Regions from separate parts of the Paenibacillus sp. MB22_1 genome, predicted to be linked through region 1. Evidence: riboswitches for the same ligand, from Rfam matches in the RefSeq annotation. Region 1 holds a riboswitch; each other region holds the start of a gene.
What was found. Region 1 has a riboswitch for cyclic di-AMP ahead of ACL02P_RS17825 (3D domain-containing protein). Riboswitches for the same ligand answer to the same signal wherever they lie in the genome.
Positions count from the first base shown of each region.

Region 2: another riboswitch for cyclic di-AMP. It lies ahead of ACL02P_RS12570 (TrkH family potassium uptake protein); the one in region 1 lies ahead of ACL02P_RS17825 (3D domain-containing protein).
Region 3: another riboswitch for cyclic di-AMP. It lies ahead of ACL02P_RS18570 (C40 family peptidase); the one in region 1 lies ahead of ACL02P_RS17825 (3D domain-containing protein).
Region 4: another riboswitch for cyclic di-AMP. It lies ahead of ACL02P_RS13265 (TrkH family potassium uptake protein); the one in region 1 lies ahead of ACL02P_RS17825 (3D domain-containing protein).

Region 1 covers NZ_JBLADV010000002.1:1,284,095-1,292,081, forward strand. The annotation lists gene rsmA (16S rRNA (adenine(1518)-N(6)/adenine(1519)-N(6))-dimethyltransferase RsmA) at 1-347, opposite strand, end outside; gene rnmV (ribonuclease M5) at 353-898, opposite strand; gene ACL02P_RS17825 (3D domain-containing protein) at 1,047-2,183, opposite strand; cyclic di-AMP (ydaO/yuaA leader) riboswitch at 2,630-2,842, opposite strand; gene ACL02P_RS17830 (TatD family hydrolase) at 3,040-3,813, opposite strand; gene ACL02P_RS17835 (HD domain-containing protein) at 3,830-5,119, opposite strand; gene ACL02P_RS17840 (AbrB/MazE/SpoVT family DNA-binding domain-containing protein) at 5,424-5,678, shown strand; gene rsmI (16S rRNA (cytidine(1402)-2'-O)-methyltransferase) at 5,829-6,728, opposite strand; gene ACL02P_RS17850 (tRNA1(Val) (adenine(37)-N6)-methyltransferase) at 6,725-7,480, opposite strand; gene ACL02P_RS17855 (initiation-control protein YabA) at 7,548-7,919, opposite strand; gene ACL02P_RS17860 (stage 0 sporulation family protein) at 7,969-7,987, opposite strand, start outside.
Region 2 covers NZ_JBLADV010000002.1:198,432-206,418, reverse strand. The annotation lists gene ACL02P_RS12590 (hypothetical protein) at 50-205, opposite strand; gene trxA (thioredoxin) at 478-795, shown strand; gene uvrC (excinuclease ABC subunit UvrC) at 940-2,757, shown strand; gene ACL02P_RS12575 (CPBP family intramembrane glutamic endopeptidase) at 2,717-4,429, opposite strand; cyclic di-AMP (ydaO/yuaA leader) riboswitch at 4,779-4,941, shown strand; gene ACL02P_RS12570 (TrkH family potassium uptake protein) at 5,009-6,352, shown strand; gene ACL02P_RS12565 (potassium channel family protein) at 6,370-7,032, shown strand; gene ACL02P_RS12560 (ArsB/NhaD family transporter) at 7,075-7,987, shown strand, end outside.
Region 3 covers NZ_JBLADV010000002.1:1,442,270-1,450,256, reverse strand. The annotation lists gene ACL02P_RS18590 (YwhD family protein) at 1-430, opposite strand, end outside; gene ACL02P_RS18585 (M1 family metallopeptidase) at 622-2,622, shown strand; gene ACL02P_RS18580 (hypothetical protein) at 2,657-3,487, shown strand; cyclic di-AMP (ydaO/yuaA leader) riboswitch at 3,709-3,845, shown strand; gene ACL02P_RS18575 (C40 family peptidase) at 3,850-4,341, shown strand; cyclic di-AMP (ydaO/yuaA leader) riboswitch at 4,602-4,798, shown strand; gene ACL02P_RS18570 (C40 family peptidase) at 4,803-5,294, shown strand; gene ACL02P_RS18565 (GNAT family N-acetyltransferase) at 5,568-6,065, shown strand; gene ACL02P_RS18560 (c-type cytochrome) at 6,230-6,589, shown strand; gene ACL02P_RS18555 (4a-hydroxytetrahydrobiopterin dehydratase) at 6,676-6,975, opposite strand; gene ACL02P_RS18550 (hypothetical protein) at 7,146-7,439, opposite strand; gene motA (flagellar motor stator protein MotA) at 7,631-7,987, shown strand, end outside.
Region 4 covers NZ_JBLADV010000002.1:335,943-343,929, forward strand. The annotation lists gene ACL02P_RS13250 (YitT family protein) at 237-1,079, shown strand; gene ACL02P_RS13255 (IS5-like element ISPaen2 family transposase) at 1,595-3,229, opposite strand; gene ACL02P_RS13260 (potassium channel family protein) at 3,365-4,027, opposite strand; gene ACL02P_RS13265 (TrkH family potassium uptake protein) at 4,045-5,388, opposite strand; cyclic di-AMP (ydaO/yuaA leader) riboswitch at 5,455-5,621, opposite strand; gene ACL02P_RS13270 (hypothetical protein) at 5,767-6,138, shown strand; gene ACL02P_RS13275 (methyl-accepting chemotaxis protein) at 6,537-7,987, opposite strand, start outside.

The DNA of each region.
Region 1 (7,987 bases):
GCAGCAAATAAAGCCTTTAGGTCCAGCTTCAACACATCGCCATGGATCACATGGACGTGCGGGTAGGGCTCCAGCACCTCCTGCAGAATCGGAAGCAGCCGCTGGTCAATCTCCACCGCTGCCACCTTGCCTGCCTCCTGCGCCAGCTTCTCCGTTAAGGCGCCGATGCCCGGCCCGATTTCCAGTGCGCCCTGGGTCTTGTCCAATTCGGCGGCGGCAACAATTTTACCGAGGATGTTTTGGTCGATCAGAAAGTTTTGCCCCAGACTTTTTTTGAACGAAAAACCGTGCCGCTGAATGATCTCCTTCGTCCGGCGCGGTGTGGATACGTCTTCCCTTATGCTCATGGTTCTTAAACTCCTTTGCTTTCCAACTCGGCTAACGCAGCTGCAAACTCCTCGCGGCTGATGCGGAACACGGTTAACCGTTTGTAGAGCTGCTTTCCGTTACAATATCCGATACCCAACAGCTCGCCCAGCGCTTTTCGCCGCGCCGCAGCTTGCGGGTGTACGATTAACCCTGCGTTAATCAAGTCTTCCCAGGTGATTGCGGCCTCTACTCCCGGCGCTTCGCTGCGCACCCGGGACAACGCGGTGCGGATCGCCTCCGGCGAGGCATTCTCCACCCCAATGTCGCCTTTCTTCGTAGCTTCGACCTCAGGCAGGAAAGCGTGCTTGCAGCCCGGCACCCGCGCTGCCACGATTTTACGAATCCGCTCCCCGGCATGGTCGGGGTCCGTAAAAATAATCACGCCCCGGCGTTCCTGAGCCAAAGCGATTTTCTTTAGCACGGCTTCGCCTATCGCCGAACCCCCGGTCTCAATCGTATCCGCCTCTACGGCTCGTTTAATGGCCACGGTGTCGTCTCGGCCCTCCACCACGATGACCTCTTTGATCATGGATCTGTCTTCCTTCCTGTTCTTGCTTGTCTCCACCAGAATAACAAAAAGAAGAGGATCATATCATCCTCTTCTAATCCACTGTCTTATTCATCATCCTAATACTATCTCATTCCCTCCGCATTGTAAAACGAAAGAGAACGAGATCTTAGTTCAATTCCGGCTTCGTCGGACCGATTACGTATACGGTGCGGCCCTTCTTGCGGCCGAATTTCTTAGCATCCTTCAGACTATCAAAATAGACGTCCATCTTATTTCCATCGATGGCTCCACCCGTATCCTCTGCCTTACGGAAGCCGACTCCTTCGATGTATACCCACCAACCAAGCGGAACGACGTCTTTATCAACGGCAATCGTTCTGCCTTCCGTCACGCGGGTACCCGAAGCCGTACGGGTGCCTATCCCGTCTTCTTCCGCCGAATACGCGGTTAACGTAACATTTTTCAGGATCTTTTTATATTTGAATGAGACGCCACCTTTGGTCGTCGTCCCGCTGATGTTCACCGTATTTCCCTTACGGCTTATGCTGGCCGACAGGACCTCGGTAGGTTTCTTCGTGCCGACTGCGATCACCTTCGGCTGAGGGTCCTTGGAGACCTCTTTGCCGAGCCAACGCTTCGCCACGAATTTTCCGTCTTCGTAGGTTTTCTCAATGTTGTGAATGACCAGACCTTCGGTACCTTCTTGAATGACCTTCGTGGTACCTTTTAGCAGCTTGTCGTCCGACGTTTTGACCACGCTAAAGGGCACAGTCTCCTTGCTCTGCACCGTTTGCTTGCTGACCCGAACGACCTTGACATTCAGGTTCTCGGTAACTTTACTGTCCAATGCCGGGGTCACCTTGTCGTCTTCATCCAAAGTGATGCCGAGCTCGGACAATACGCCCTCTACTTTGCTTTGCGTCGTGAAGTGGACTTTCGTGGTGCCGTCCGCGGTCACATTGACCGGCTTGGCGCGTACTATGACAATGCGGTCACCGTTCTTCAGCGAGCTTTCCAGCGGGAGGGATACCGAATCCTTCGCACTGAGCTTAATCGATTGTTCCTCCAGCAGATGAGCTACACTGGATTGGGTTGTCTCCACTGACTGGACATTCCCGTCCACGATCAGGGATACTTCCTTCTGTGCCTGGCTATACAGCCAGATTAGGATGATGATGATTCCCGCGATGGCCAGAACGCCGACGAGCGCTATCTGACGTAAATTCTCATGCTTCCATCGCATTGCGTAAGACATGCTGGATGAGCGTGATTCATGGGTCTCCTCTTTGCGGAAAATGCCCATTTCTTCCGTCCTCCTTCATAGTCCCGCCGTCTAGGTCGATGCATGATAACGATTGACGCGACTACAGTTACTTTTTACAAAACGCCTAAGGTAGTCAAAAAGTCATCTTTTGATCACGAAGCAGGTCAAGAAGTGAATTCGGCATCGAATCTTGAATTCAGCCGGGCCTTCCGTTGCTCACGTACCCCCATGTACGCTGCGCTACTCAGTCCCAAGCTTCATCCAACCTTCTCGGTGCTGAAAAACCTGACTTTTTGAACACTGATCTTAAATTTAATCCTAAGCGTTTTGCATCCTTGACCAGTCTCTCCTGCTTGTCGTCACCTCCTGTTTTCCAACAGTATGACGACCCTATTACTTTTATTCAAAACAAAAGAAGCCGGGAGAAAGAGTTAGAGGAACTCCTTCGTGGCTTCTTGAATGTCTTGGGTGTAATAGCTGCACGAGTGACCTCTCTTATTCGCTTACGAGGTTAGCTGTCGGGTTCGGGCGAAAGAGAGCCGCCCTTTCTCAGTACATTCGCTCATGGCGCAATGACCTTGAATTCACCCCATAGACCCTGGAAAGAAATCGAATACGAACGCATACAGGCTATCGCCAACTGCAATCCGTATTGGTTCCCCCGTTCTCCGTCATAGGAGATTCAGCGAGACTGGTTCATGGAACCAAGCATCGTACGGTTCAAAACGAACCGAATCGATACTGAAAAGATTCTATCCTGTTTCGATGCAGGTTGTAAAGGACGAATCAACCACGTTTTTTTAAAAAAATGGTTAAAAAAATGTAATGACCTTGTTTTTGAGGGTTAAAAAGCATTAATCTTTCCGAAATCCTCTTTATTTCATCCGTTTTGCTCTCAAATACTCGGGATTCCAAATCGTTCCAATGCGTTTCGGGTGGTAATTTCCGCGATTTCCTCAAAAGTGACCCCTTTGAGCTCGGCTGCCATTTCTGCAACCAAGCGGACATGAGCGGACTCATTCCGTTTACCACGATATGGATGCGGCGTTAAATAAGGGGAATCCGTTTCGATCAGCAATCGATCCATCGGCGTCTTGGCCAACACTTCTTTTGGCTGTTTTGCATTTTTAAACGTAATCGGCCCGCCAAACGACAAATGAAATCCCAAATCTAGACACATTTTGGCAATTTCCCAACTGCCGGAGAAAGAGTGCATCACGCCTCCAACTTCATTGGCTTTCTCTTCCCGAAGGATGCGTACCACGTCTTCGTGAGCGTCCCGATTATGAATGGAAATCGGCATGCCCAAGCTGCGAGCCAGTCCAATTTGCTCACGAAAAACCTTATGTTGAACGTCCTTAGGTGACGTATCCCAATAATAATCCAGCCCAATTTCTCCGATGGCGACGACCTTCTCATGCTTGCACAATTCTGCAATCCAGTCCAAATCGCCCTCTTGCATTGTAATCGCGTCTTGCGGATGCCAGCCGACAGCGGCATAAATGAAGTCATACGTCTCTGCCAACTTCATGGTCGAAGGGATCGTCTCGCGGTTAAATCCGATGTTAATCATCCGCGTAACCCCTTGTTCCACGGCGCGCGCGATCACTTCCTCGCGGTCCTCGTCAAATTGGGGAGCATCCAAATGCGTATGCGTATCAAATAACATAAACCTTGTCATCCTCCTAATTCCGTTGCTCGAAAATGCGGGCTACCGGGCGGGGCAGCCGATCTATCACAGCACACAATTTATTATCCGGATAGTACAAATGCGTCTTCCCTCGGTGCAAGCCGCTGATCGACCGCACGATATCCGATACTTCTGAAATTTCCCGGAGCCGTTCCTGCCGGTCCAACAGCAAAATTTGCTTCTGTCGAACCCCATCGTCCGGACGGAACACATCATACGGCAGATCGGTCGGAAAATCAATTTCCATGTCGTATTCAGGTTGTAGGCCCACTTGTCTAAAAGCGTACCGAATCTCCTCCAGCATTTCCAGCTCCGGCGTGTCCAATTCTACATATTTATACAATTTGCGATTTAAAAACCGGGAACATAAATCGCTTAATCGCTCATCCTTTTCCCGCGTCCACTGCATGAAAGCCGTTTGCATCAACGCTTCGTCCAGCTGCAAATAATCGGCAACGCCGATATCCCCTTGAAATAAAAATGGCAGCGGATGCGGCAAGAAGTTAAAGGAATGCCCGCTCCGGTATAATTCCTTCGCCCGTCGCAAAATTTGCCGGAGAATGATCTCCGAGCTCCGCGTCACCGGGTGGAAATAGACCTGCCAATACATCTGATACCGCGACATCAAATAGTCTTCCACCGCATGCATCCCCGATTCTTTGACAACAACCCGCCCTTGAAAAGGTCGAAGCATCCGCAGAATTCGGTCCATGTCAATCGTCCCGTAGTTTACGCCGGTAAAATAAGCATCTCGCAGCAAATAATCCATCCGATCCGCATCCAGCGGGCTAGAGACCAAGTTCACCACAATCGGATTTTCGTAATCCTTCCGGATCACCGCAGCCACCTTGTCCGGAAAATCCGGAGAAATCTCGCGCAGGACGTTCCCCACCTCGGTTTCCCCCAAGAGGATTTTGCAGGTCCAATCCTCATGATGCATTTGAAAAGCTTCTTCTATAGAATGGGAAAACGGACCATGCCCCAGGTCATGCAGTAGCGCCGCACACAAAGCTACCAATTTCTCACTGCGGGGCCAATCGGTGTAGCCGCTTCGTTCAAACTGCGAAATAATCCGCCGCGTAATCTCGTAAACGCCAAGCGAATGGGAAAAACGGCTATGCTCGGCGCCATGAAAGGTCAAATACGATGTTCCAAGCTGACGAATCCGGCGAAGCCGCTGGAATTCCGGCGTATTAATGAGCGACCAGATCACTTCGTCCTGTACATGAATATAATTATGTACGGGGTCTTTGAACACTTTTTCTTCGCTAAGCCGACGATGCATGAACCAACACTCCTTTTTCATAAAATTTGGCGGGTCACCGTGTGGAGACGACAAGATATGTCGAATTGTGTCGTAAAATGAGCGGATGACGATTTCCAAAATGTCGAATTATAGATCATTGTGAACTTGCTAGATTCCGTAAAGGTTCTCGGAGTTGTGTATCCGAATTTTTTAGAAATAATGTTGAACTATACCATAAATAGGTTGACTAATCTGGCAATGGTTGGTATTATAAAAATCAGAAAAGATAGAATGATGTCGAATATTGACAATTCCAAATTATAGCGAGAGGGGCAATCATCCTATGATGAAATCCACAGGTATTGTAAGAAAAGTAGACGAATTAGGCCGTGTTGTCATTCCAATTGAATTGCGCCGCACTCTGGGGATCGGAGAAAAAGATGCGCTCGAAATTTATGTAGACGGTGAACGGATTATGCTCAAGAAATATGAGCCTGCTTGCATCTTCTGCGGTAATGCGGAGAACGTAACTTACTTTAAAGGCAAAATTGTTTGCCATGAATGCATTACGGAGCTTCCGACCCCTGTGACAAATTAAGAAATATAGTATATAATAGATTTACTGAAACTGTTAATTCTAACCTTTTTCATATCTCCTTGGCGCCTTCCTAGGCTTGAACCCGGCTTAGCGAAGGCCCCTTTTTTGGCCGAATTGGATAATATTTCATGATTTCGGAGAGAAGTGGGGCTACAATAATTGATTGTAGATATCCCGCTTTGCAACCCCCCGGTCGGCCGCAGTTTTTTTCATGGCTTCCTTCCGCGACAGCCCTTCTTCCGTTTCGTAATGCCGGACATGCTCCTCCACAGTTAGCGCTTGCCACCAGGCATCCCGCTTCTCCTTCACTTGGTCGGGATGTGCCCCTTCCACAACGAGGCAATATTCACCCAGCGGCGGATGCTCCTGCAGCCAAGCCAGGCAATCGTGAATCGTCCCCCGAGCCATTTCCTCATAACGCTTGGTTAATTCTCTCGCCAATACGATTCGCCGATCTCCCCAAACCTCGAGAAGGGACTCCAGCGTTTTGATCAATCGATGCGGCGATTCGTACAGCAACATCGTTCCCTCTTGATCCTCCAACGACTTCAACAACCGTTCCCGCTCTTTATGATCTCTTGGCAAAAATCCAAGGAACGTAAATCGATCCGTTGGCAAACCGGAAACGATGAGCGCCGATAATGCAGCATTCGCTCCCGGCACCGGAACGACTGCGATACCCGCCTCTAGCGCCAGCTTCACGAGATCACTTCCGGGGTCGGAAATCGCCGGCAGACCGGCATCGCTGACTAGCGCTAAATTTTTTCCTTCTATTATAAAGCGGATCAATTCTGGGCCACTGGCGGCCTTATTATGTTCGTGATAACTCAGCAATTTACCTGGAGAGATGTCGAAATGCGTTAACAGCTTGCGCGTCTGCCGCGTATCCTCCGCCGCGATAATGTCCACCTCTTGCAAGGTGCGCACGGCCCGGTAGGTCATATCCTCCAAATTCCCGATAGGCGTGCCAACCAGGAACAACTTGCCGTTTCCTGCTGGGGTGGTGTCCCTCGCAGCATTTTCAAAGCTCTTCTGTACTTGAACGTTCATGCTCTACCCTCTTTTGGCCCGTAATAGATATTCATGATTTCTTCGCAGTATTCCCCGTTTTCATTATATACGATCAATGGCGGCAGTACCCGCACATCCGGCTTGCCGTCCCGCAGCGCCTCGATCAGCACCATGTTCGCTTCCGCTCCCGCTCTTGGATGCACAAACCGGATCACCTTCGGCTCTAGTCGATATTGGCGCAGCAACGTCATAATTTCCCCTAATCGCTGCGGTCTGTGAACCATCGACACCTTGCCTCCGGGCCGAACCAGCCGCATCGACGCAGCCGCCACTTCCTCCAAACTGCAGTGAATTTCATGCCGGGCGATCGCCTGATACGTATTCAGCTTCGCCTCGCCGCTCGTCACCGGCATATACGGCGGGTTCACCGTAATGGCATCATACACCCCATGGCCCGTCACCCTCACCAGCTCGCGTAAATCTCCTTCACGAATTTCGATCCGGTGCGTCAGCCCGTTCATCTCCACACTGCGGCGAGCCATATCTGCAAGCCGCGGCTGGATCTCGATCCCTTCGATCTTCGCCTCCGTCCGGGTGGAGAGCAGCAAGGGGATCACCCCATTGCCGGTGCATAAATCGAGTATTTTGCCGTACTTGGGCACTGGTGCAAACCGGGCCAGCAACACGGCATCCATCGAGAAGCTAAACACTTCGTCGCTCTGGATGATATGTAAATCATGGGTCAGCAGGTCGTCTATCCGCTCCTGCTCATAAATTGGTACATGGTTCATCGACTCGGATACCCATCCTTTTTCAGCCTAAATTTAAAAAAAACCGCAGGGACACCCCCACGGTTCATCATTTATTCAAAAACGACAAGCAGAACAGGCAGTCACCTTCGGTGCGCAGATGCCCGTAATAAACGTTGCAAATATGAAAGCCCTCATGATAAAGACGCGCTAAGTTATCGTAGCCTTCACCGACGACATCGATCGCTTCTTTGCCAGCCGGAACCGGACTATCGGTTCTGACCGACGCCGGCATGGGCAGCGGTCCCTCGGTGCTCTCCCGCTTTAATATTTTGCGCAGCTGTTCATTCTCGAGGCGAAGCCGCTGGTTCTCTTCCACCAGCTTCTTGACCTCCAACATGAGGCTGCTCAAATCGCCGTGTACTTTTCCCATTTGCGTTTCCAGCGCCTGCATATTTGTGAAAATGTCCTTGTTCTCCAAGTTCCCACCCCAGAGTCTTCTCTAGAATCTATCTTGAAAAAGATCTTCTTTATTTCAGGACGACATCG
Region 2 (7,987 bases), 1.1 Mb from region 1:
TATCGGGGGATCGCCCGGCTCTTTCGTTAATTCGAGGTCTGGTTACCGCCTAGCTGGCGATAAATTTAATGATGACCATGCCGAAGAAAATTACGATCATAAACGTCAACATGCCAAAAAAGCCGTTCATCAAATCAAACAGATCGTTGCGGGGTTCTTCGTTGATATGCTGCCGCGGATCGTTCGCATGCGTGTTAGCATCCATGGCGACGGGCCTCCTCAGGAAATTATCGTCTCGTCAATGAAATATGTCATAGACAATCCGTTTTCAGGTTATTCTTAGTATAACCAAACTTTTTTCGTTTTGTAAAGAAGGCGTTACCATACACTTTCTTTTTTTCAGTGTAGTGTGGTATAATGAGTTCGGCAACAGCTTTTTGGGCTGACTGCTCCAATTTTTTTGTCTAACTATCCAGTTGTTCGCGTTTGTGTCACTAAAGTGCCAGGCCGGGCAACCCAAATAAGGAGGAAATTATCATGGCTATCGTGAACGTATCCGATCAGTCCTTCAATGCTGAAATCGAAGGACAAGGTCCGGTTCTTGTTGATTTTTGGGCTCCATGGTGCGGCCCTTGCAAAATGATCGCTCCGATTCTGGAGGAGCTGGATGCAGAAGTAGGTGACTCCGTGAAGATCGCCAAGCTGAACGTGGATGATAACCCGGAAACAGCTTCCCGTTTCGGCGTGATGAGCATTCCTACACTGATCCTGTTCAAAGACGGTCAACCGGTCGATAAAATCGTCGGATTGAACTCGAAGGATACGCTGAAGAACCTGATCGCTAAACATCAATAATCCAGACGATCAGGCGCGTCGCTTGACGCCTTTGATGACGCCTCCGGTTTGGGCCGGAGGCGTTTTCTGCGTTAACTTGGAGTGGAGAAAGGAGGAGGAAGCTTGGACACATCGGCCAATGAAACGTTAAGTTACGAGAAAGCGATGGAGCGAATCCAACATAAACTGGCGCTGCTGCCCGATTCCCCGGGTTGTTACTTAATGAAGAACAAAGACGGTAAGATCATTTACGTCGGCAAAGCCAAGGTGCTGAAGAACCGGGTCCGTTCCTATTTTACAGGCAGCCATAACGGGAAAACCCAGCTGCTCGTATCCGAGATCCGCGACTTCGAATACATCGTGACCGCGAGCAATATGGAAGCACTTATCCTGGAATGTAACCTGATTAAAGAACATCATCCGCGTTACAATATCCTCCTGAAGGATGACAAGACTTTCCCCTATATCAAAATTACGAATGAACCGCATCCCCGGCTGGAAGTGACCCGGCGGGTGCTTAAAGATAAAGCAAAATATTTTGGTCCGTATCCGAACGCCTACGCGGCTCAGCAAACGAAGAAGCTGCTCGACCGCATGTATCCGCTGCGCAAATGCAATGTGATGCCGAAGGAAGTGTGCTTGTATTATCACATCGGCCAATGCTTGGCACCTTGCGTATATGAGGTCGAGAAGGAAACGTATGAGAAGATGACGCAGGAGATCATCTCGTTCCTGAGCGGCGGGCATGTGGAGATCAAGAAAGAGCTGGAGCGCAAAATGCACGAGGCAGCCGAGGCCCTGCAATTCGAGCGAGCTAAGGAGCTGCGCGACCAAATCATTAACATTGATGCGGTGATGGAGAAGCAGAAGATTACGGTGACCGATGCGAAGGACCGCGACGTGTTTGGGTATGCCGTAGACAAGGGCTGGATGTGCGTGCAGATTCTATACATGCGTCAGGGAAAAATGATCGAACGGCATGCGTCGGTCTTTCCGTTTTACGGCGACGCCTATGGCGATTTTATGTCCTACGTGACGCAGTATTACAGCGATAACCCGGCTTTGCCGCAGGAGATTCTGCTGCCGGAGAAGCCGGAGGATCAAGAGGAGGCCGGCGCGCTCGATGCTCCAACCGCCTTGCAGGAGTGGCTGGGGGTGAAGACGCTGGTGCCGCAACGCGGCTTAAAGCGGCAAATGACCAAAATGGCCGAGGAGAACGCGCGCGTGACGCTGGACGAGAAGTTCCGCCTGATCGAACGGGATGAGGAACGCACCTCGAAGGCGGCCGAGAACCTCGGCAAAGCGATTGGCCTGGAGTCGGTGTCGCGGATCGAAGCGTTTGATAACTCCAACATCCAAGGGTCGAACCCGGTCTCAGCCATGGTGGTGTTCATTGACGGCAAGCCGGCCAAGAAGGAATACCGCAAATATAAAGTAAAAACCGTGAAGGGCCCGGACGATTACGAGACGATGCGCGAGGTCATCCGCCGTCGCTATGAGCGGGTGCTGAAGGAGAATTTACCGCGGCCTGACCTAATCGTGGTCGACGGAGGCAAGGGGCAGATCTCTGCGGCTACCGATGTGCTGGAGAACGAGCTGGGCCTACACATCCCGGTATGCGGCCTCGTGAAGGACGCCAAGCATAAAACCGCACAGCTGATGGCGTTTGATCCGCCGGAGCCGGTTTATCTGCCGCGCGACAGCCAGGAGTTCTACCTGCTGCAGCGGATTCAGGACGAGGTGCACCGCTTCGCCATTTCGTTCCATCGCGAACAGCGGGCCAAGTCGATGGTCGCCTCACGGCTGGACTCGATCCCCGGCATCGGGGAGAAACGCCGGAAGGCGCTGCTTAAGCACTTTGGATCGCTGAAAAAAATTAAAGAGGCCTCCGTCGAAGACTTTCGGCCTCTTTCTATCGGGGATAAATTAGCCCGTCAAATCCTTAATGCCCTTCGGGACGAAGATCCGCCAGAGGAGTCATAACATACGGCTCCTCTTTTTGTTGCGGCGTCGGGGTCTTCCGCTCCTTGCTTGGCGGGTTAAACAAGTAAATCACATACGCAACGATCGCCGGCAAGGCGATGTAGAACAACCCGGCGACGATGTTCAGCGCTCCGCCCATAAACATCAGGCTCAGCGACATCAGGATGCTGTCGAAGATGACGTGCGAGAAGACAACGGTCGCGAAGCCGTAGCGCAGGAACACGAAGCTGAACAGCAGTCCGATAAAGGTTAATTCGATCGGGCGCGAAATGACCGGATAAATCGGATACAACGTGTGGCCAAACGCCCAGATTAAGGTCGACAGCAGGCAGGCGATAAAGGTGCTGCGGAACATTTTCTTCAGCATTGGGATCCCGAACAAGCGATACACCGCTTCTTCTCCGATCCCTGCCACCCAAGCCAGCAGCGGAAACAATAGCGGGTACACCATGTTGTAAGGCGATTGCGTCGCATCGGTCGTGGACCAGGTATGAATCGTTTGCTCTAAAATGAAGAAAACAACGGATTGAACGCCTAACAGGATCAATGCCCAGGCATACCCGTCAGCCACGGAGGTCAGGATGGAACGGCCGTACCCTTCTTCCCGTGATCGCGCCCACAAGTTGATGCCGTTCTTCCGCCACAGTCCATCGCCGCCCACCAGCGAGAAGTACACGGAAGCGGCGAGGAACAACGTCACCAGACCTTGGAAGAAGAGGCCAAAGATGAGCACGCCGGATTCAAGACCGTCTTTTTGGAACACGGGGATCATGTTGATCGTTCCAATCGTGGATAGCACGAAGTAAGCCGAAGCCAGGAAAATACCCCGCTTAAACGAGGTATGGGCCCGCGTCAGCGCGCTGTAGACGATCGCCAGAATCGCCAGCACGAACGTCAACAGGGCGTATCCGGCATAGGTGAGCCAGCTGGCGATTTTCGTCTGTCCGGCGACGTAGTCCTGATGAGCCTGCGGTACGGTAAAATAGCTCTCCAACGAGGAAACCTTGCCGTATTCGAAGCTGAGCTTGATTTCCGCTTGCGATTCGCCTAACGTGTAGCCATTGATATGGTAGAGGAGGCCCACATCCCCTTCACCGGAGGCCAGCTCCAGATCGCTTGGTTTAAATCCAAAGGCGTTCAGGTAAGGCTGTGCCAGCTCTTCTTTCTCCGCTAACGTTAAATCCCCCTCCCATGCCTTCATGGAATCGGTGGTTTCCGATCCTACATCAAGCATCATCTGCTTGGTGGCGTTGCTGGAGGAACTGATCTCCTCGAAGCCGACGACTTGACCGGTGGTCATATGGACATCCACGGTCACGGCGCTTAACGATTCGGTGGGGTCCGTGTAACGGACACGAAATACGTCATATGGAAATTGCTTGTCATACGTTTTTAAGTATGGGGCGAGCAGATCGGCTTTGGTTAAGTAACCAAACAGATCGGAACGCGTTTCGTATGTAATCAATGCTTTATCCTTCGTGGGATTCGGCAGGTCGATCCCAAGTACGGATTGGACAAATTCACTTGCATGGGCAGCTGCTTCCGGTTTGCTGATCACCTCATTTGCTTGCTGCAGCTGCAAGGACTCCGAATCGGTGGTCGGAAACAGTTGAACGGCGACGAACACAATGAATCCTAGGGCGGCCAGCAGCCACAGATTTTTGGTCTTCATCCTGCGGCGGCCATTTGACGTCAAAGGGGAACTCACTCGCAAAACTCCTTTGTTATTAAGTTGAATGAAATCGGGAACACGTACTCTTCTTATATTATGAGGTATGTTTTTCCCTCAAGTACGTCAAAGTAAAGATAACACAGCTATCCCCCCTGCGCCAGACGGAGGGCAAAATTGACGAGAAACGGCAAAAACTTCGGCAAGTCTACGCATCATTTAGATTGGGGGCGAACTTAATCTGCACAATCCCTGATTTCGTCCTTTTCTGGTCTTTTTCTTGAAAATAGAGCTTTGTGGCGGGACGGAATAAGGGATATAATCCATTTGACGAAAAATGATTGAAAACAATTGAAAAGATTGGCCGAATTTCGCAACGAAAACGGGGGAACCGTATATTTTGGGGTGAATTTCACGGAGCTTCAACTCCCAGCAAGGGGATATGTTCCGCGAATAGGGCAACTGGGCATGTCCGAATCCGTCAGCTAACCTCGTAGGCCTGTGCATCAGGAACCAAACACCGAAAGGCATTGGATTTCCAGTGCTTTTTTTCTTTTGTGTTTTTTTCAGAACGATGATGAGGTGAACGCGTTGCATACCAAGAAAATTAACCTTTCTCCGCCGCAGATATTGGTGACTGGGTTTGCGATCATTATTTTGCTGGGTGCGCTACTGCTCATGCTGCCGATTTCCAGTACGACCGGGGAAACACTCCCGTTCGTCGACGCACTGTTCACGGCTACTTCAGCAACCTGTGTTACGGGGTTGGTCGTGGTTGATACCGGGACCTATTTTTCAACCTTTGGACAAGTCGTGATCGTCCTGCTGATCCAGATTGGGGGGCTTGGGTTTATGACCATGGCCACTTTGTTCTCCCTTGTCCTGAAACGAAAAATATCGCTAAAAGACCGTCTCATCCTCCAAGAAGCGATGAACCAAAACTCTGTGGAAGGAATCGTACGGTTAATCCGCAAAGTTCTGTTGTATTCGCTCGTTATTGAATCCAGTGCGGCGCTGATGTTTGCGATTCGATGGTCATTCGATATGCCGATTGGTAGGGCGCTGTATTTCGGAGTTTGGCACGCGGTCTCGATGTTCAATAATGCAGGGTTTGACCTGTTTGGTGAATATCAAAGCTTCACGAAGTACGTTGCTGATCCGATCGTGAACTTCGTTGCGATGTTTCTGATCGTCTCGGGCGGGATCGGATTTATCGTACTGTCCGACGTATTCGAGTTTCGGAAGCGGCGGAAGCTGTCGTTGCATTCGAAGGTGGTATTGTCGATGACGTCGGTGCTGATCGTGATCGGGGCGTTAGTCATTTTCATCTTTGAGTTCACGAACTCGCGTACGCTTGCTCAGCTCAGTTGGAGCGGCAAGATCTGGGGTTCGTTTTTCCAATCGGTGACGCCGCGTACGGCGGGAGCCAACACGCTGGATATTGGGTCATTACGGCAGGCAACGCAATTCTTCATGATCATCCTGATGTTTATCGGGGCCTCCCCAGGCTCTACGGGGGGCGGAATTAAGACGACCACATTTACGATTCTGGTCGGCTCGGTTGGTTCGATGATTCGCGGAAGGACTGACCTAGTCCTGTTCAGGTACCGGATGGCCGGGGAACGGGTCTTTAAGGCGCTTACGATCACGATGCTTGCCTTATTCCTGGTCTTAGCAGTGGCAATGGTATTGTCTACCACGGAGGACGCGAGCTTTTTATCGATTTTGTTTGAAACCACTTCGGCTTTCGGCACGGTCGGACTTACGATGGGGTTGACGGGGAAACTAACGGTTATCGGTAAAATTATCATCAGCTTCACCATGTTCGCCGGTCGGCTCGGGCCGCTGACGCTTGCTTATGCGCTCGGTCCGAAGAAAGGAAAAGAGCTGTACCGCCATCCAGAAGGCAAAATCATTATTGGATAAGGGGAAAACGGGCAAAAATGAAAAAGCAGCAGTTTGTGATCATCGGCTTGGGGCGCTTCGGCTCGAGTCTGGCCTTGGAATTGATGGAGTTAGGATATGAGGTTCTGGGCATCGACCGGAATGAAGAGATCGTGGAAGAACTTAGCGATCGGCTCACGCATACGGTTGTCGCCGATGCTACAGAAGAAGAGGTGCTGAAGTCGCTGGGGGTTCGTAATTTCGATTGCGGGATCGTAGCGATTGGCACCGACATTCAAATGAGCATCCTGGCAGCTATTCTCCTCAAAGATCTTGGCATTAAAACGGTAGTTGCCAAAGCGATCTCGCTTCTGCACGGCCGAGCTCTGGAGAAGCTGGGGGTGGATCGGGTGATTTATCCAGAACGCGACATGGGGGTTCGTGTGGCCCATCAGCTGGTTACTCCAAATTTGCTGGATTATATTGAACTGTCGAAGGAATACAGCATCGTAGAAATGAAAGTTCCCACTTGCTTGAACCATAAAAGCATAGGTGACCTCAATATGCGGGCACGCTTTGGCTGCAGCATCGTGGCGATTCACCGCAATGGCGGTATTTTGGTTGCTCCCACTGCGATGGATCAGTTAAATGAAGGCGACATTATGGTTATTATAGGAGCAAAGAAAAATATCGAGCAATTTGAATCAATCATCAATCCTTAATAAGATGGTAAGATGGCTTACTAGCATGGAACGGAGAGAAGTATGGAACAACAGGCCATTTGGGCTTTAATCATTTTTTTGCTGACCTACGCACTCATTATATCTGAGAAAATTCACCGAACGGTGCTGGCTATGGCTGGTGCGGCGTTCATGATAATCTTTGGCATCCTTGATCAGGAGAGCGCAGTGCATCATATTGATTTTAATACGCTGGGACTCTTGATCGGGATGATGATCATCGTGAATACGACAGCCAAGACCGGTTTATTCACGTACATCGGCATATGGACGGCCAAGCTGGCCAAAGGCAATCCGATCACTCTGCTGTGGTTGCTGGCGCTGATCACCGCGATAGGTTCGGCATTCCTGGATAACGTAACGACCATTATTTTGATGGTCCCGGTGGCATTTAGCATTACGCGGAGGTTGAGGGTTCAGGCGTTCCCTTACCTCTTTTCTATGATTCTTGCCACGAATATCGGCGGGACGGCGACTTTAATCGGAGACCCTCCCAACATTATGATTGGCAGCGCCGTGAAGGAACTGACCTTCGTAGCCTTCATGCAAAATTTGACGCCAGTCGTGTTGATCATTTTGGCAGTGATTCTGCCGCTTGTGATCGTGATCTTCCGCAAAGAGTTGAAAAAGGCTTATGCTCATCAACAGAGCTTGATGGAGATCAGTCTGGAGGGCTTGATTACGGAGAAAAAGCTGCTCACCCAATGCCTGATCGCCTTGGGGTTGACCTTGTTGGGCTTTTTCCTTCATCAATACATACATCTGGAAACGGCTACTATTGCGCTGGCTGGCGCCTTCTTGCTGCTGCTCATGACCGGCGAGCACGTGATGGAACAAGCCTTCCGTTCGGTGGAATGGCCCACCATCTTCTTTTTCGTGGGTTTGTTCGTATTGGTCGGAGGGTTGGTTGAAACGGGAATCATTACGAGAGTGGCCG
Region 3 (7,987 bases), 160 kb from region 1:
CGGCCTTCTGCTCTTTGCTCAACCCGTCCAAAATCACTCTGCGTTTTAACGCATAATCCATTTTGTTGACATGGTCAGCAAGAATTTTCCAGCCTCGGCGCGCTTCAGTATCAATCAACATCTCGCAAGCCGTCATTCCACCGTAGAACTGGCCTTCCGGCCCGCGGTCTACCGCAACCCAAACGATCCAGACCTGGCGGCCATTCGGAACGTCCTCACGGTTGGTCGAAAATTTGATGCCTTTCTCCACCTTGCTTTTGGCGTGCATGGCTCCGATGTCAATGTACACCTCATCGCCGTCGATGATGACCGGGGACATGCTGTTCAAATCGATGGAACCCGCGCCAAAGCCTTTATGTTTGCTCTTCTCATCATTACTGATAATGTTGAGGGCAAAAATCTTTTTACCCGATTTCGGTGTCTGATCCATAATTCCCTCCATATTCCTGCGTGCCTGCCGCCTCCGTTCCCATTAAACAAAAGCGGCTTATATAGTTATCCTTACATTTCAATCCAAGTTCAAAAAATGGCTTTTTAACTACCTCTCAATTTTAACTAATAATCTTCCAAATGCAAACATATACATGCTGTAGATGCTTGTCAACGGGAGGTATCCATTGTATGACCCGACGTACTATTGTCTACGGCATTTCCATCCTTGCCTTGTGCCTCACCCTCGGAGCCGCCTGGGTGACCCTGCGGGGAGGGGGGGATTCGCTGGCTTCGTTCGTACCGGCCAAGGCGGGGCCTAAAGCGGTCCAAAAAACCGGACAAACCCCTGCACCGCCGCAAACTGAAACCATTCAGCAACCGACCGCCGAAGTGCTCAGCAATCGGGTCGCCGAATACCACATCGACGTCACGCTGAACGAGCAGGAAGGTACGTTAACCGGCTCGGAGACGCTGACCTGGACCCATCCCGGCAAGAAAACGATCAACGAGGTGTACTTGCACTTATATCCTAACGCGTTTGCTTCCGAGGATACGACTTTTATGAAGGAATCGGGCGGAAAACTGCGGAACGACGTCATGCCCAAAGACGGCTGGGGATCCATGGAGATCACCGAGCTGAAAACGACCGACGGCATCTCCTTGCTGCATCGGATTCAGTACGTTCAGCCTGACGACGGCAATACGAAGGATAAAACTTTAGCCAAGGTGCGGCTGCCCGTGCCGGTCCAGGGCGGCGAAAGCCTGACGCTGCGGATGAAATTTACCGTCAAGCTGCCGAAGATTTTTGCCCGCATGGGCGTGGCCGACGATTTCGTCATGGCAGGGCAATGGTTTCCTAAGATTAGCGTGTACGAGCCGGTGGGTACCCGGGGGCGGACGTCCGAAGGCTGGAACCTCCATCAGTATCACGGGAACTCGGAATTTTACTCCGACTTTGGGATTTATAGCGTAAAGATCAACGTGCCCGAAACGTACACCGTGGCAGCCACCGGTTTTCAGACCAAAAAGGCGGTCTTGAAGGACGGACGGAAAACCTTGCAATTCTACGCCGACGACGTCCACGATTTCGCTTGGGCGGCTTCGCCGAACTTCATCTATGTAGAAGAGCCGTTCTCCTCTGCCGAAGTTCCCGGCGTGCGGATCAAGCTGTATCTCGATCCTGCACATAAGGATCTGAAGGAACGTTACTTCTATGCCGCCAAGGTAGCTCTGGCGAACTACAGTAAGTGGTATGGACGATACCCGTATTCCACGCTGTCCGTTGTGGTTCCACCGGCGAACGCAAACGGTGCGGGAGGTATGGAATATCCAACCTTGGTCACCGCGTTTGGAGCCGTCAGCGATTCCCCCGGATACGACGATCTGGAGCGCACGGTCATCCATGAAATCGCCCATCAGTTCTTCTACGGGATGATCGCCAACAATGAATTCGAGGAAGCTTGGCTGGATGAAGCTTTTGCCTCTTATGCAGAGGATAAGCTCATGGAGCAGGAGTTCGGAATCACCCCGAATTTGCCGATCCAGTCCGCCATGATTACCTCGCCGGCTTCCTTGACCCAGAACGCCTGGAAATACGGCTCCGGGGACGGTTATGCCAAGAATGCGTACTACCGAGGCAAGTTAATCCTGTTTGATATCGAGCGGCAGGTCGGCAGCAAGACGATGAAGCGGATTCTGAGCACGTACAGCCAGCAGTACCGGTTTAAGCACCCAACGACCGCCGACTTCCAACGGGTGGTTGAGCAAGTGACCAGCCGCAGCTGGAAAGAGTATTTTCAGCAATACGTCTATGACGGGAAAATGGCGGATTTTGCAGTGGAAAAAATTCAGATCACTCCGATCAGCCAAGAAGGCGGCCGGATTTACGAGTCGAACGTAGTCTTTACCCGCAAAGGGGCAACCCACCCGAAGGTTCCGCTGCTGTTTACCTTCACCGATGGTCACACCGTACGCAAGCAATGGAACGGGGAAGATACTCGCCTCGAGATCAAGATGCAATATAAAGCACCGCTGGCATGGGTTCAGATCGATCCGGATTACACCTTAACGGTGGAGAACCTTCACATCAACAACTATCTGAAAGCGGAAGTCCCTGAAACCACGCTGTCCCGCTCCAATATGAGCGTCACCAAGCTGCTTGAAGCGATCCTTGGGGGACTTCTGTGGTAAACCTAGGTCCATACTTCTATAAGGAGGGAAAGAAATGAGTTTCGTTCGTTTGGGGTGGACTGCCCTGAAAAGCCAATTTCCCTCGGTCATCATCTTGTTCCTGTACCAGCTGCTGTGGGGATTGTTCTTGTACAGGTTGGTCGATACCGCGGTAATGGCGCTGCTGCAACGATATCCTGACCCGCCGCCCACTGCGCTGTCGAAACTACTGTTCTTGCTTGAGGGACAAATGAATTTATGGAGCAATCCCGAGGTTCGGCTGTATTGCTGGCTGCTGGCAGGGATGGTCGTCCTGCGCATGATCTTGACTCCGTTGATCCAAGCCGGAATCTTCTACGGCTTCACACCGGCCGATCACCGCAGCCCGGGGTTCCCCCTGTTCCGAGGGATGAAGGAATTTGGCAAACCGGTGATTCTGTTTTACGCGATGGAGCTCGTGCTTACCTTGCTGCCCGCCTTCTGGATTGTACCGAGGCTGCTGTCGCTCTGGCCTGGACTCACCGGTATGGAAATCCCGATGGCAACCTGGCTCACCGGGCTTGGGCTGATTCTTGGCTGGTTCATCTACGGCTGGTTCATCCGGCAGTGCCTGTTATTTGTCCAGTTCGGCTACCTGTTTAAGGCCGGGGTTTGGAATTCCCTGCTGGTTTGCTTCCGAACCCTCTTGCAGGGCATCTCCATCTCGTTGATTCTCGGGGCTTTTGGCCTGATCCTCTTCCTTCTGTTCGGAACCGCATCTTGGGTTTGGACGGGGATGCTGGCCCTGATCCTGCAGCAGGCTTATCCCCTCTTCCGCTGCACGTTTAAGGTCTGGAAGATCGCCTCTCAATTTCATCTTTGGCAGTCAAAGGCACAAAAAAGTTAAAATTTTTTAACTCCTCAAAAACCCCGTAACAACAAGGCCTTCGCCGTTTGGCGAAGGCCTTCAGTCCTATTTCCCCTCTTAATCTTGTGAATTAGGCATTGCCAAAAGATACCTGACTTTGTTACAATAACAGCAACGCAATTTCAGTAACAGTTTTGTAATTATTTTTGTCATCTTTGGCAGGAGATTGGTGCCGGATGTCAAATAAGAAATGTCAGGTGTGAAAAACAAAGCCGAATTCCCTTCACCAGGGAAACGGGGGAACCACTTTGGGTGAATTGATCTCGCTTTAGAGGGATCATAGGGAACCTTCAACCGAATCCTTAAGCTAACCTCGTAGGCATTGGAAGGAGCATAACTTCTTGAAGAAGCGTTTGACGGTAGCAGCAGTAAGTTTTGCCATGCTTTTCACCATTGGAACTGGCAGCGTTTTCGCCGATTCCAAACTGGACAGCGTCATCGGCGGCGCGCTCGGAAGCAGCTATGTTGCGGGCGGAACCACAACCGACGGGTTCGACTGTTCTGGATTTACGATGTACGTCTTCTCGAAGATCGGCATCAAGCTGCCTCACCAATCCGCATCCCAATACAAAATGGGAACTGCGGTTGACAAGAGCGAATTGATCGAGGGCGATTTGGTCTTCTTTAATACTTCCGGTAAAGGCGTTTCTCATGTCGGCATCTACGTCGGCGACGGCAAATTTGCTCATGCCTCCTCCTCCAAAGGTGTAGTCATCAGCAAATTAAGCGAGAAGTATTACGTCGAGCGTTACGTTGGAGCGAAACGGATCATGAGCAACGACAAGTATGAAGATGTGACCGGTGAAATTGCTGAACACGATGATGTTCAATAAGAACTCGCTACGAAGCCCGTGGGGATGTTGATAACAACGTCTCTGCGGGTTTTTTCCTTGTCTTCCCTTCTCCTTCTCCCTAGCCCCAGTCCCTTAGGAACCATTACCCACGAATCGCCTCGCGAAAACAGGCCAATAGAAGCGTTTTTTTCGACAAACTTGTCAACTCTGGACGGCTTTGGTAAAATGAACAACGTAAATGGTAACAACTTTGTAATTATTGTTGTAACTGTTTCTGTGCAAGATCTTGGGTGCAATCTACAATGAAACTGCCGAATTCCCACGCACCCGGGAAGCGGGGGACCCACCATAGGGTGAATTGATTTTCGCTATAAAGGTAACAACTCCCAAACTAATAACTACCATTTCAATCAAGGTTACTTACCTCTATAGCAAATCATAGGGAACCTTCAACCGAATCCATAAGCTAACCTCGTAGGCCTTGGAAGGAGTAAGACATCTTGAGAAAGACTTTGACAGCAGCGGTAACGAGTTTAGCCCTCCTATTTACCTTGGGGGCAGGTAGCGCCTTTGCCGACTCCGCAAAAGCCGAGACAACGACGCTATCCAGTATCGTCGATTCCGTGTACGGGACGCCTTATAAATTCGGAGGCACCACGACAGCGGGATTTGATTGCTCCGGATTTACCCGGTACGTCTTCAGCAAGATGGGCATCAAGCTGGCGCGTGTGTCCGCCGCCCAGTATAAGCAAGGCACACCGGTACCCAAGAGCGAGCTTCAAGCTGGGGATCTCGTCTTCTTCAAGACGACGGGGACGGGCAAAGTATCCCATGTCGGTGTTTACATCGGCAACGGTGAATTCGCTCACGCGTCCTCATCCAAGGGCATCCGGATCGACAAGTTAAGCAATAGTTATTACCAGAACCGCTACGTTGGCGCGAAGCGAGTTCTCAGTAAATACGGTTATTCCGTCTACGCTGCGGAATCGTAATCCATTGATCTATCGGTTTCATCCTGTTCATCATCACTAATTCACCGCTGGGCCGGGTTCTCATTGGAACCGCCTTGCGGTCTTTTTTTATCTGTACTCTTATCTATATAACGAAACAACTGGGAAAAAGGTTGCCGCAAAGCCAAAAATCCCGCGCAAATCTCACAAATTCCCGAAGGGGGGGCAAAAACCTTTACAAGCTGCGTATTTCCGGCTATTGTGAGGATAATGGAACAATTACGACGGACTTTCCTTTAACAAAGGAGGGGCAATATGGACCAATCGATGTCTCCGTTTCGTATCGTGCCGATGGAAGAAGCCCATGGCGCGGAAATTTGCACCTGGCGTTACGATTCTCCTTACGACATCTACAGCTGGCTGCCTTGGGAGCAAATGAAAGCGCTTGACGTGGAGTTTGGGAACCCGGCGATCCGCGCCGAACAGTATGTCTCCGTGTTGAATGAAAAGGGCGAGCTTGCCGGCTTCGCACAGTACTTCCCGATGGAAGGAGTCACCCGGCTTGGCATCGGCATGAAGCCCGAGCTATGCGGCCATGGGCTGGGCAAGCAGTTTGTGAGGACCATCGTGGAGGAAGCCCGGCGCCGTAAGCCGGAAAACCAGATTGACCTTGAAGTGCTGACCTGGAACACCCGGGCGATCCGGGCCTACCAGAAGGCTGGGTTTGTCATCACGGATCTGTACGAGAAGATGACGCCTGGCGGGGTGTCCAAACCGTTTTATTGCATGGTTCATAAGGGGCTGCCTGAATAAAGGCACGCCCCTTTTTATGTCCTGTTTTGATTAAGACTATGACTTATGGTACACAATTTAATGAAAACGGATCATTTTTGTTCCTAATTTGGACACAAAGACTATGATCAACCCGCGTGTTCCGTTATAATGGATAGGTAGCATACATAGGAGGGGCGATTGAAATGCAAAAGTGGATCATGAGCGGTTTGTTCGTCATCGCAGGCGCTTTAGCCCTTGTATTGATGTTCACCTTGCCAAGCCGGGAAGAGGCTGCGCAAGAAGCCAAGCCGCAAATGCCTGAAATCACCATGAACGCAGAACAAGCCGAAGCCATCGTCAAAGCAAATTGCATCTCCTGCCACGGTGATACATTGCAAGGCGGAGCGGGCCCAAATCTGCAGAAGATCGGCTCGGAATTGACGGCAGAACAACTGTATTCCATCATCACTAAAGGGAAGGGCGGCATGATGCCTTCTTTTAAGGATCGCTTAAAGGAAGAGGAAATTGCGAACGTCGCCATGTGGCTTGCGGAGAAAAAATAAAAGCACGAAAAAGCACGACCGCCGGGAATTTACGTTCCCGGCGGTCGTTTTGTTACCCCTATAGTTTCGATCATGCTCTGATTTGGTTAATCCCCTGACCGCATCTTTTCGTAGACCTCGTTATATTGTTGCGCCTCCTTGATGTCAACGGCTGTAATGCCGCCTTCCTCCCAAGAGGTCAAACGGAGCGTTACCGTTTTATAGTCGATTGTGATAAAGGGATGGTGGTTAAATGCTTCCGAGATCGCTGCTACCTCATCAACAAATGCGATTCCCTTCATAAAGTTGGAAAACGTATATTTACGAAAAATCCATCGTCCTTCCTCTAGTTCCCATCCTTCCAGTTTTTCCAAATGCGCTTCTACTTCTTGCGGTGTAAACGGCATTATTCTTCCTCCCGTTCTCTTCAAGAACTCCTGTATATGTAAGTTTCCTCGTCACGCACCAGGATCTGAAGTTTGATTTGTCCTAGCTTCGTCTCCAACTATTGTATTCTCAAACCCCTGCCTTCATGCTTATCGCCATTGGATGGTACAGCGGCAGCAACAGTATCCGGTCATATCAAGGATACGGAGGTCAATTCGGAATCCCCAATCAGGATATTGATGCGATGTCCTTCGGGATCATAGATCACGATCGCACTGCCCACCTCGATCATCGGCTCCGAACCCAACCCAAAGAATAAATCCTCCGCCAGAGCTTCAAGCACCTCGCCGCGATCGGTATCCGATAACACTTCCCATTCGGAAGACTCCATTTCGAAGAAAAGATAACTATCTTGAATCCGGCCAACCGCGTTCGTCAAATCAGCCAAAATAAATTCATAATCTCTGCCGTGCTTCACGCCCACTGCGATATCCTCCCTTTCGACCTTCTGCATTTCAGGCCGCATTCTTATTATACCGGAAAAAACACCTTAAAAAAAAAGGGAAATCTGTCGATAAAATAGATAATCGTTTCAAACGGTGCAGGCGTGCCCCTTTCCGCAAGGATGCGGGAAGGGTAGGTAAGGTTCAATTTCTCTCAAGGACGAGGTGTACAATGGAATTTTCAACAATTATTGGTTTGATTCTCGGATTGATTGCCCTGATTTTAGGTATGTTCCTGAAAGGCGCACCCGTAGAAAGCTTGGTCCAGAACCCTGCGGCCTTTGTCATCATCTTTGTCGGAACGGCGGCAACGTTGTTTATGGGCTTCCCGCTGTCGGAGTTGAAGAAGTTTCCGACTTTGATTAAATTGACGATCGTCAAACCTAAAATGATCAGCAAAGCGGAATTGATCACCCTGTTTACGGAATGGGCGACAATTACCCGCCGCGAGGGCTTGCTGGCGCTGGAGGCGAAGGTTGAAGAGATCAATGATGATTTCCTGCGCGGCGGCATGCGGATGATCATCGAC
Region 4 (7,987 bases), 950 kb from region 1:
AATCGTCCGTTTCACATTCAAGTCCAGCGAGTATCTCCTTTTTCTTCAAGGGAATATATAAGAAAATCAAAACACATACAACCATAGAACAAAAGAAATTGCTAATCCAGCCAAGCAAACTTTGTTTGAGATCTGGTTCCACCTGAAATATAACTCCTCGATGTCAGAACTAATACCTGTTATAATAATTAATGTACATGCTGTAAATGCAGCCTCTACCGAGCCAGGAGGGCGATATGAAATATCAAGTAAGAGTTCATTTACTCAGAAAATCCAGTAGCAGTTCAAGGCCCCCTGTTTCAAATTTGATCCGCGTTACCGGAATTATTACTGGTGCATCACTTGCTTCTGTGAGCCTAGTGTTTTTCCTTATGCCTCATGGCATCGTAGTGGGAGGAATAACAGGTTTATCTGCCTTACTCGCACTACTTACTGAATTCAGACTTGCGCTGTTCCTGTTTTTTCTTAATGTTATAATTATGCTGCTTAATCGAAAAAAAAATTCTTTGTCTCGCGAAACTTTTACTGTCATAGGTTTGTCGGTCTTTTCATTGGGGACACTTGTACTCCGACCCTCCCCTTCTCTGACTATAGGGCCACTCCCGTCGGCGCTAATTGGAGGAGCCTTATTAGGGCTTGGATTTGGTTTAGCTCTCCGGTTTGAGGCAGAATTGGACATATTGAAAAAAACGATCGAACGTTCATTCGACGGTGAACTTTACCCACAATGGAGCCTATTGCTGCTAAACTGCATGATCCTGATTGGAGTTATCTTTCAATTTGGTTTAATGCAAGCCATCTATTCGGCAGTTGCGTACCTATCCTTTCTCGAAGCCTGCAAACTTCCTTTACAAGTGGGCTTCTTAACTCAAAAGGTCCGGATCAGCACCAAACATTGCGAAGATATTCAAAAAGAAATGCTACGTTACCTGAACTGTTCTTCTATCATCCTTAAAGAACCTGGAAAAACAGAAGACGGAATAGGGATTTTGGAATGTAAATGCCACACGCTGGAAAGGCCGCGTCTAATCTCCCTTGTGCAACAATGTGACCGTGAAAGTGAAATTAAGTTTTACTGAATTTTTACAACCGTCCTCTAAGGAAAGGATTATGCCCGGTTTCTTTTTCCGACGGCATCGCACCGGGCCCCCCGTCCACTTCCAGCAGCGGTTGAACGACCAGCTTCACCGGTCACTCTCCACTCTCGAAGATCACCCGGTATAAGCTCGGCGCGGTCGCTTTCCGGCAGCCCCACCCCTTGCAACGCTTTTTCCAGGCCTGCTCTGTGATCTTTCCACAACCGGGACTCCGGCAGATCGTACGCGCAGGACAAAGCTCCCATGATCGAAGCCAGATTGACCTGCGTCCCCAGCGATTGGACGTAAAGTGCTCAAGGGCGTTGTACGCCATTGCATCGAGAAAGGACTCAGTCCAAAACCATCATCATGGATTCCACTCACACCCTTGCTGCATCCCGGAAACAAAAAATCACTGAAAGTACTCAGCAACGCTGTCAAGCATCTGTTCCGCGTTGTGGTAAAGATGTTCTAGTAAGCCACCATCCCACCCTACTTAGGGCTTGCTGAACGATTCTTTAACCGAAACTCATGGCTAGGCGACTGCGAGATAGCAGCGTAAAAATGAGGCAAAAAAGAACGCGGAGCCTGCGCTCCAGGTTCATCACCAGAAGTTGCAGCGTAATCACGGATTCACTTGTCTTTGCAAGGCGTGCTCGAATACAGCCAAGCCCGTACTTGCGCTTGCCTTCTCCGAACTTGCCTTCGATTGCGTTTCGTTCTCCGGTATCCTGTTTGGCCACTTGCCTATCTTCGCTTGTCGGGCCGTTTTTCGGCTTGCGTCCCAGTGCCGGTCCGCTGAGCCGAATCCCATGCTGTTTGCAGAATCTCCGGTTTTCGCGTGTGCGGTAGATCTGATCCGCTTGGACGACAGCCGGATAGAATCCCATGCGGCTGCGATACTTCTCGATCACGTCCATGAGCGTCGTGCTCTCGTTGAAGTTATCCCAAGATAGCCGATCAAGGAACGCGTAGCCCTTCGTCATGCTTACCGCGATCTTGGCTCCGAACTCGACGCGCGCCTTGGCTTTCCCGCGCACGATCGGCCTGACATGCGGCTGATGAATGCTGACGATCCGGTCTTCCATCTGGTGGGAACGCTCGTTGTACATGTGAAGCTGCTGACGGTACAGTTCGTGAATCACCAGCAGGTCGCGATAGGCTTTGCGGCCAAGTAGCGTGAGCGGTTGCGACTTGGCTTGCTCGGCGATGATGGAGAGGTTCCGTCCAACGTAACCGAGTTGCCTCCTGATCGCTTTGCGAATCACTTTCGGCCCCGGTCTGCGTTGCTTGGAAACGGCCAGAAACTGTTTGCGCGCTTTTTCTCGGTACGTGCGCGGTTTCGCCATTTGTCCGATGACCGGCTCATGCAGCGTATCGATGATCGCTTCGAGCTTCTCCCGCGCTTCATTCAACAGATTCAGATCGGTCGGATACGCCACATCCGCCGGCGCACAGGTGGCATCCACCAGCACGGTCCCTTGATTCGGCTGCTCAGGGGCTTCCCATTCTGCGGTCGATTTCGGATGCGCTTCGCAAACAAGTTTATTCGTTTCAGAAACCTCTGACTTTGTAGCCATCGACTCCACGGGAGACGCTGCTTCTGACGATGCGACTTGCGATTGTGCAAACATGGTTTGCTGCTCGACTTCTTCATCAGAGGCGCGCTTCTTCGAGCGCTTCCCTTGGCCTTTACCGCCGCCGGTCGCGTTGTTGCTGTCATCATCATCTTTCGTTTCCTTCGCACCTTCGGTGGCGACGATCTCATTCAACTCTGCCAGCACGTCCGTCAGACGCTTGCGGAAATGCGTCATCATGGAGTGATGGAACGGTGGCTTCATGACGAATCCAGGCAGACCAATGAAGTATTGCATGTAAGGATTTTCGCTGATCGACTCCAACGTTTCTCTGTCGGTCAGTTGCATTCGCTCCTGAATGATGAGCGCACCGAGCCCCATCCGAAGACTGATCGTTTGCTGGCCGCGAAAGGTGTCTTTGAAAAATTGACCGTATGTTTTCTCAGCCTCCGCCCACGGCACCAACCGCGCCAACTGGACCCAGCGATTGTCCTCGTCCAGCTTTCCGCCAAAGGGCAGAAAGAAATCGCCAGGCAGGATCAATTGATTATCGAGGTGCGCGGTCGGCTTAAACATCTTCGTCACTCCATCTGCAAAGGTTTTAGGTGGTTTTCAAGCATTTCCTTTGCATATGATTTCGACAAATGGGCCTTAAAATCCTTGTTGTTATGCGGTTTTTGTTGTTTTTTTTTAGTGTTCAGCAAGCCCTACTTAGGAATTGATGATGGATTCAAATTGCTCGATATTTTTCTTTGATCCGATGATAACCATAATGTCGCCTTCATTAAGCTGATCCATCGCGGTGGGAGCAATCAGGATGCCGCTATTGCGGTGGATCGCCACGATGCTGCAGCCAAAGCGTGCCCGCATATTGAGGTCACCTATGCTTTTATGGTTCAAGCAAGCGGGAACTTTCATTTCTACGATGCTGTATTCCTTCGACAGTTCAATATAATCCAGCAAATTTGGAGTAACCAGCTGATGGGCCACACGAACCCCCATGTCGCGTTCCGGATAAATCACCCGATCCACCCCCAGCTTCTCTAAAGCTCGACCGTGCAGAAGGGAGATCGCCTTGGCAACTACCGTTTGAATGCCCAGGTCTTTGAGGAGAATGGCCGTCAGGATGCTCATTTGAATATCGGTGCCAATCGCCACGATGCCGCAATCGAAATTGCGAACCCCCAGCGACTTCAGCACCTCTTCTTCTGTAGCATCGGCGACAACCGTATGCGTGAGCCGATCGCCAAATTCTTCCACGATCTCTTCATTCCGGTCGATGCCCAGAACCTCATACCCTAACTCCATCAGTTTCAAGGCCAGACTCGAGCCGAAGCGCCCCAAGCCGATGATCACAAACTGCTGCTTTTTCATTTTTGCCCGTTTTCCCCTTATCCAATAATGATTTTGCCTTCTGGATGGCGGTACAGCTCTTTTCCTTTCTTCGGACCAAGCGCATAAGCAAGCGTCAGCGGCCCGAGCCGACCGGCGAACATGGTGAAGCTGATGATAATTTTACCGATAACCGTCAGTTTCCCCGTCAATCCCATCGTCAATCCGACCGTGCCGAAAGCCGAAGTGGTTTCAAACAAAATCGATAGAAAGCTCGCGTCCTCCGTGGTAGACAATACCATTGCCACTGCTATGACAAGGAATAAGGCTAGCATCGTGATCGTAAGCGCCTTGAAGACCCGTTCCCCGGCCATCCGGAATCGGAACAGGACCAGGTCAGTCCTTCCGCGAATCATTGAGCCAACCGAGCCGATCAGAATCGTAAATGTGGTCGTTTTAATACCGCCCCCCGTCGAGCCTGGGGAGGCTCCAATAAACATCAGGATGATCATAAAGAATTGCGTTGCCTGCCGCAATGCCCCAATATCCAGCGTGTTGGCTCCCGCCGTACGCGGTGTCACCGATTGGAAAAACGAACCCCAGATCTTGCCGCTCCAACTGAGTTGAGCAAGCGTCTTCGAGTTCGTGAACTCAAAGATGAAAATGACTATCGCCCCGATCACAATCAGCGCCAACGTCATCGTCAATACCACCCTCGAATGCAACGACAGCTTCCGCCGCTTTCGCAACTCAAATACGTCAGACAGTACAATAAATCCGATCCCTCCCGAGACGATCAGAAACATCGCAACAAAGTTCACGATCGGATCAGCAACGTACTTCGTGAAGCTTTGATATCCACCAAACAAGTCAAACCCGGCGTTATTGAACATTGAGACCGCGTGCCAAACTCCAAAATACAGCGCCCGACCAATCGGCATATCAAATGACCAGCGGATCGCAAACATCACCGCCGCACTGGATTCAATAAGGAGCGAATATAACAAAACTTTGCGGATTAAGCGTACGATTCCTTCAACAGAGTTTTGGTTCATCGCTTCTTGGAGGATGAGTCGGTCTTTTAACGATATTTTTCGTTTCAGGACAAGGGAAAACAAAGTGGCCATGGTCATAAACCCAAGCCCTCCAATCTGGATTAGGAGGATGATCACGACTTGTCCAAATGTTGAAAAATAGGTGCCGGTATCGACTACGACCAACCCCGTAACACAAGTTGCTGAAGTAGCCGTGAACAATGCGTCGACAAACGGAAGGGGTTCCCCGGTTGTGCTGGAAATTGGCAACATGAGCAGCAACGCCCCCAGCAAAATAATGAGCGCAAAGCCGATCACCAATATCTGCGGCGGAGAAAGGTTGATTTTCCTGGAATGCAATGCGTTCACCTCATCGTCGTTCTGAAAAAGAACAAAAGAAAAAAAGCACTGGAAATCCAATGCCTTTCGGTGTTTGGTTCCTGATGCACAGGCCTACGAGGTTAGCTGACGGATTCGGACATGCCCAGTTGCCCTATTCGCGGACGCTTCATCCTCCCATATATGAAGTTGAAGCTCCGGGAAATTCACCCCAAAATATATGGTTCCCCCGTTTTCATTACGAAATTCGGCCAATCTTTTCAATTGTTTTCATTCATTTTTGTCAAATGGATTATATCCTTTATTGCGTCTCGCCACAAAGCTCTATTTTCAAGAAAAAGACCAGAAAAAGACGAAATAAGGAATTGTGCAGATCAACTTCGCCCCCAATCTAAATGATGCGTAGACTTGCCAAAGTTATTGCCGTTTCTCGTCATTTTTACTTTTCGTCTGGCGGGTAATTTTGTATTGACTATAATAAAGTACATTGTTTACTTGCAATTAATGGATTTTTCCAGCGTTGCTAAGCTGGAAGGCCAGCAAAAGACGAAGGAAGCCCCTGTATGCGTCGGAAAAGGATTCCCCTGGATGTATAAAAAGATGGTTCGTTCGCCACTTTATCTCGAACGTGGGACCCAGTCAGTAGCTGTTCTCGTCATGGAGAAGCCAAAAGTGCGAATTCTACCGTCAGTTCAAGGTCTTCGTGTTTACATCAGAATATATCCGAAGAAGAATTACTCGACCTTGCAAAGAAAAAAATGGAAAGGCAAATTCGTCTGACTTACCTTAAGGGCTTTATGCGTGAGGTCGATATCTACAATTTGGCAGAACCGCTGTATCGACACCATCCCGAGTTATGGCATCGGATGGAGACCAAACATCATTTTGTTTTGCATCAGGATGCGTTACGAAATGTAAGTATCCATGTCCAATTAACTAATACAGGAAGATACAAGTTAAAGCCTGGTCACCATTCCAGAAGATAATTGTGTTTTCGAAGACGTTGTCCTTCTGCAATACGTCTTCAACTAAAATATCCGTATCCGTTCAACCGGAGGTGGAGTGGTAATGAAAGCGGCAGAATTCATGTCAACTCCAGTCTATACAGTTTCAAGAAGCTTTCATTTACACCTAAAAAAGTCCCGTTCTCCTTAAGACAAGGAAATCGGGACTTGCACTCAGACTTTAAATCTTCCAACTAACGCTTTCAGGGAATCTGACATTTCGTTAAGCTGGAGAGCGGTTTGGAACATTTCACGACTTGTGGCCGCCTGCTCTTCAGTCATAGCTGAGACCTCTTCAGCGAACGAGGCGGTCTCTTCAGTAATCCTCGTGATCTCTCTAATAGAACCTTCGATCGCTTTGCTCCCGACAGACATTTGCCCCACAGAAGAAGCAACATCCATAACTTGAACACTCAAACTGTCCACTTCGTTCGTAATAGTCTGGAAAGAATCTCCAGCTTTCAACATGGCTTGAATCCCGTCCTTGACGCCACGACTGTTCTCTTCTAGCTTTTGGACCAGTCCGTTTATTCCGTTTAACATCACTTCGATAGTTTCATGAATTTCACGAGTCGAATACGCCGCCTGATCTGCCAGTTTGCGGATTTCTCCGGCTACGACGGCAAAACCTTGGCCTTGATCGCCAGCGCGCGCCGCCTCAATAGCAGCGTTCAGTGACAGCAAATTGGTCTGGGTGGAGACCTCCTGAATATATGTAACGACATCCCGTATTTTCTCGGACAACGATGCCAGTTCTAGAGCTGAAGCTTGAATGTCGGAAAATGTTTCTTCCATCTTGCTTATTTTTTTCGCAGTATCACGCATCTCACCGGCACTTCTCGTAGCGACGGATTGTGCTCGTTTAGCAAGTTTGGAAGCATCGACTGACGTCACAGCAACCTGTTCCAGTCCAGATACCATTTGTTGCAAGATCGCAGACATCTCTTGCGCCTGTGAGACTTGGTGCTCTGCCCCCTGCGCTACGCGTCTAACTGATTCAGATATTTGATCGGCGGAATTGGCTCCCTCTTCTGCACCAGCCTTCAATATGGATGAGGATCGTTCCAATTCCAGAGTGTTGCCTTGTATATCAGTGATCATATTTTGGAGACTGGATAACATTAAATTGGTTTGATCCGCCAAATCTTTTGTTTCATCTTTGGTTTTTACTGTAATTCGTTTTGTCAGGTTGCCACCGGAAGAAGCGATTTCAGCAATCGCTTTTTCTACTTTACGTACGTTCTTGGTTGTTAGTGTACCTGTAAAGATGGCAGAGATTACAGATACGATGAGAATTATAAAGAAAGAACCGTACAGTTGTAACCGGAGTTGACCATTTTTCTTTTCAAGATCCGCTACTCTCTTCATCGTAAGCTGCTTTTCCATGGAACGAAATGACGAAAGCTGCTCACGTATGGAATCCATAGCCTCTTTCCCCGGGTCGTTCTGAAAAAACTGCTGAATGCCTTTGTTGTCATTGGCCTTTTTTAATGTAATTGCTTCCTCGCCTGAGCTTTGAATCCAGTGTTCGACATTTTCACGAATAGCTTTCAAATTCTCTTGTTGGTCAGGATTATCTGCAACAAGCTGATAGAGGGCATCATAATGCCTCTGCCAGTTAACTT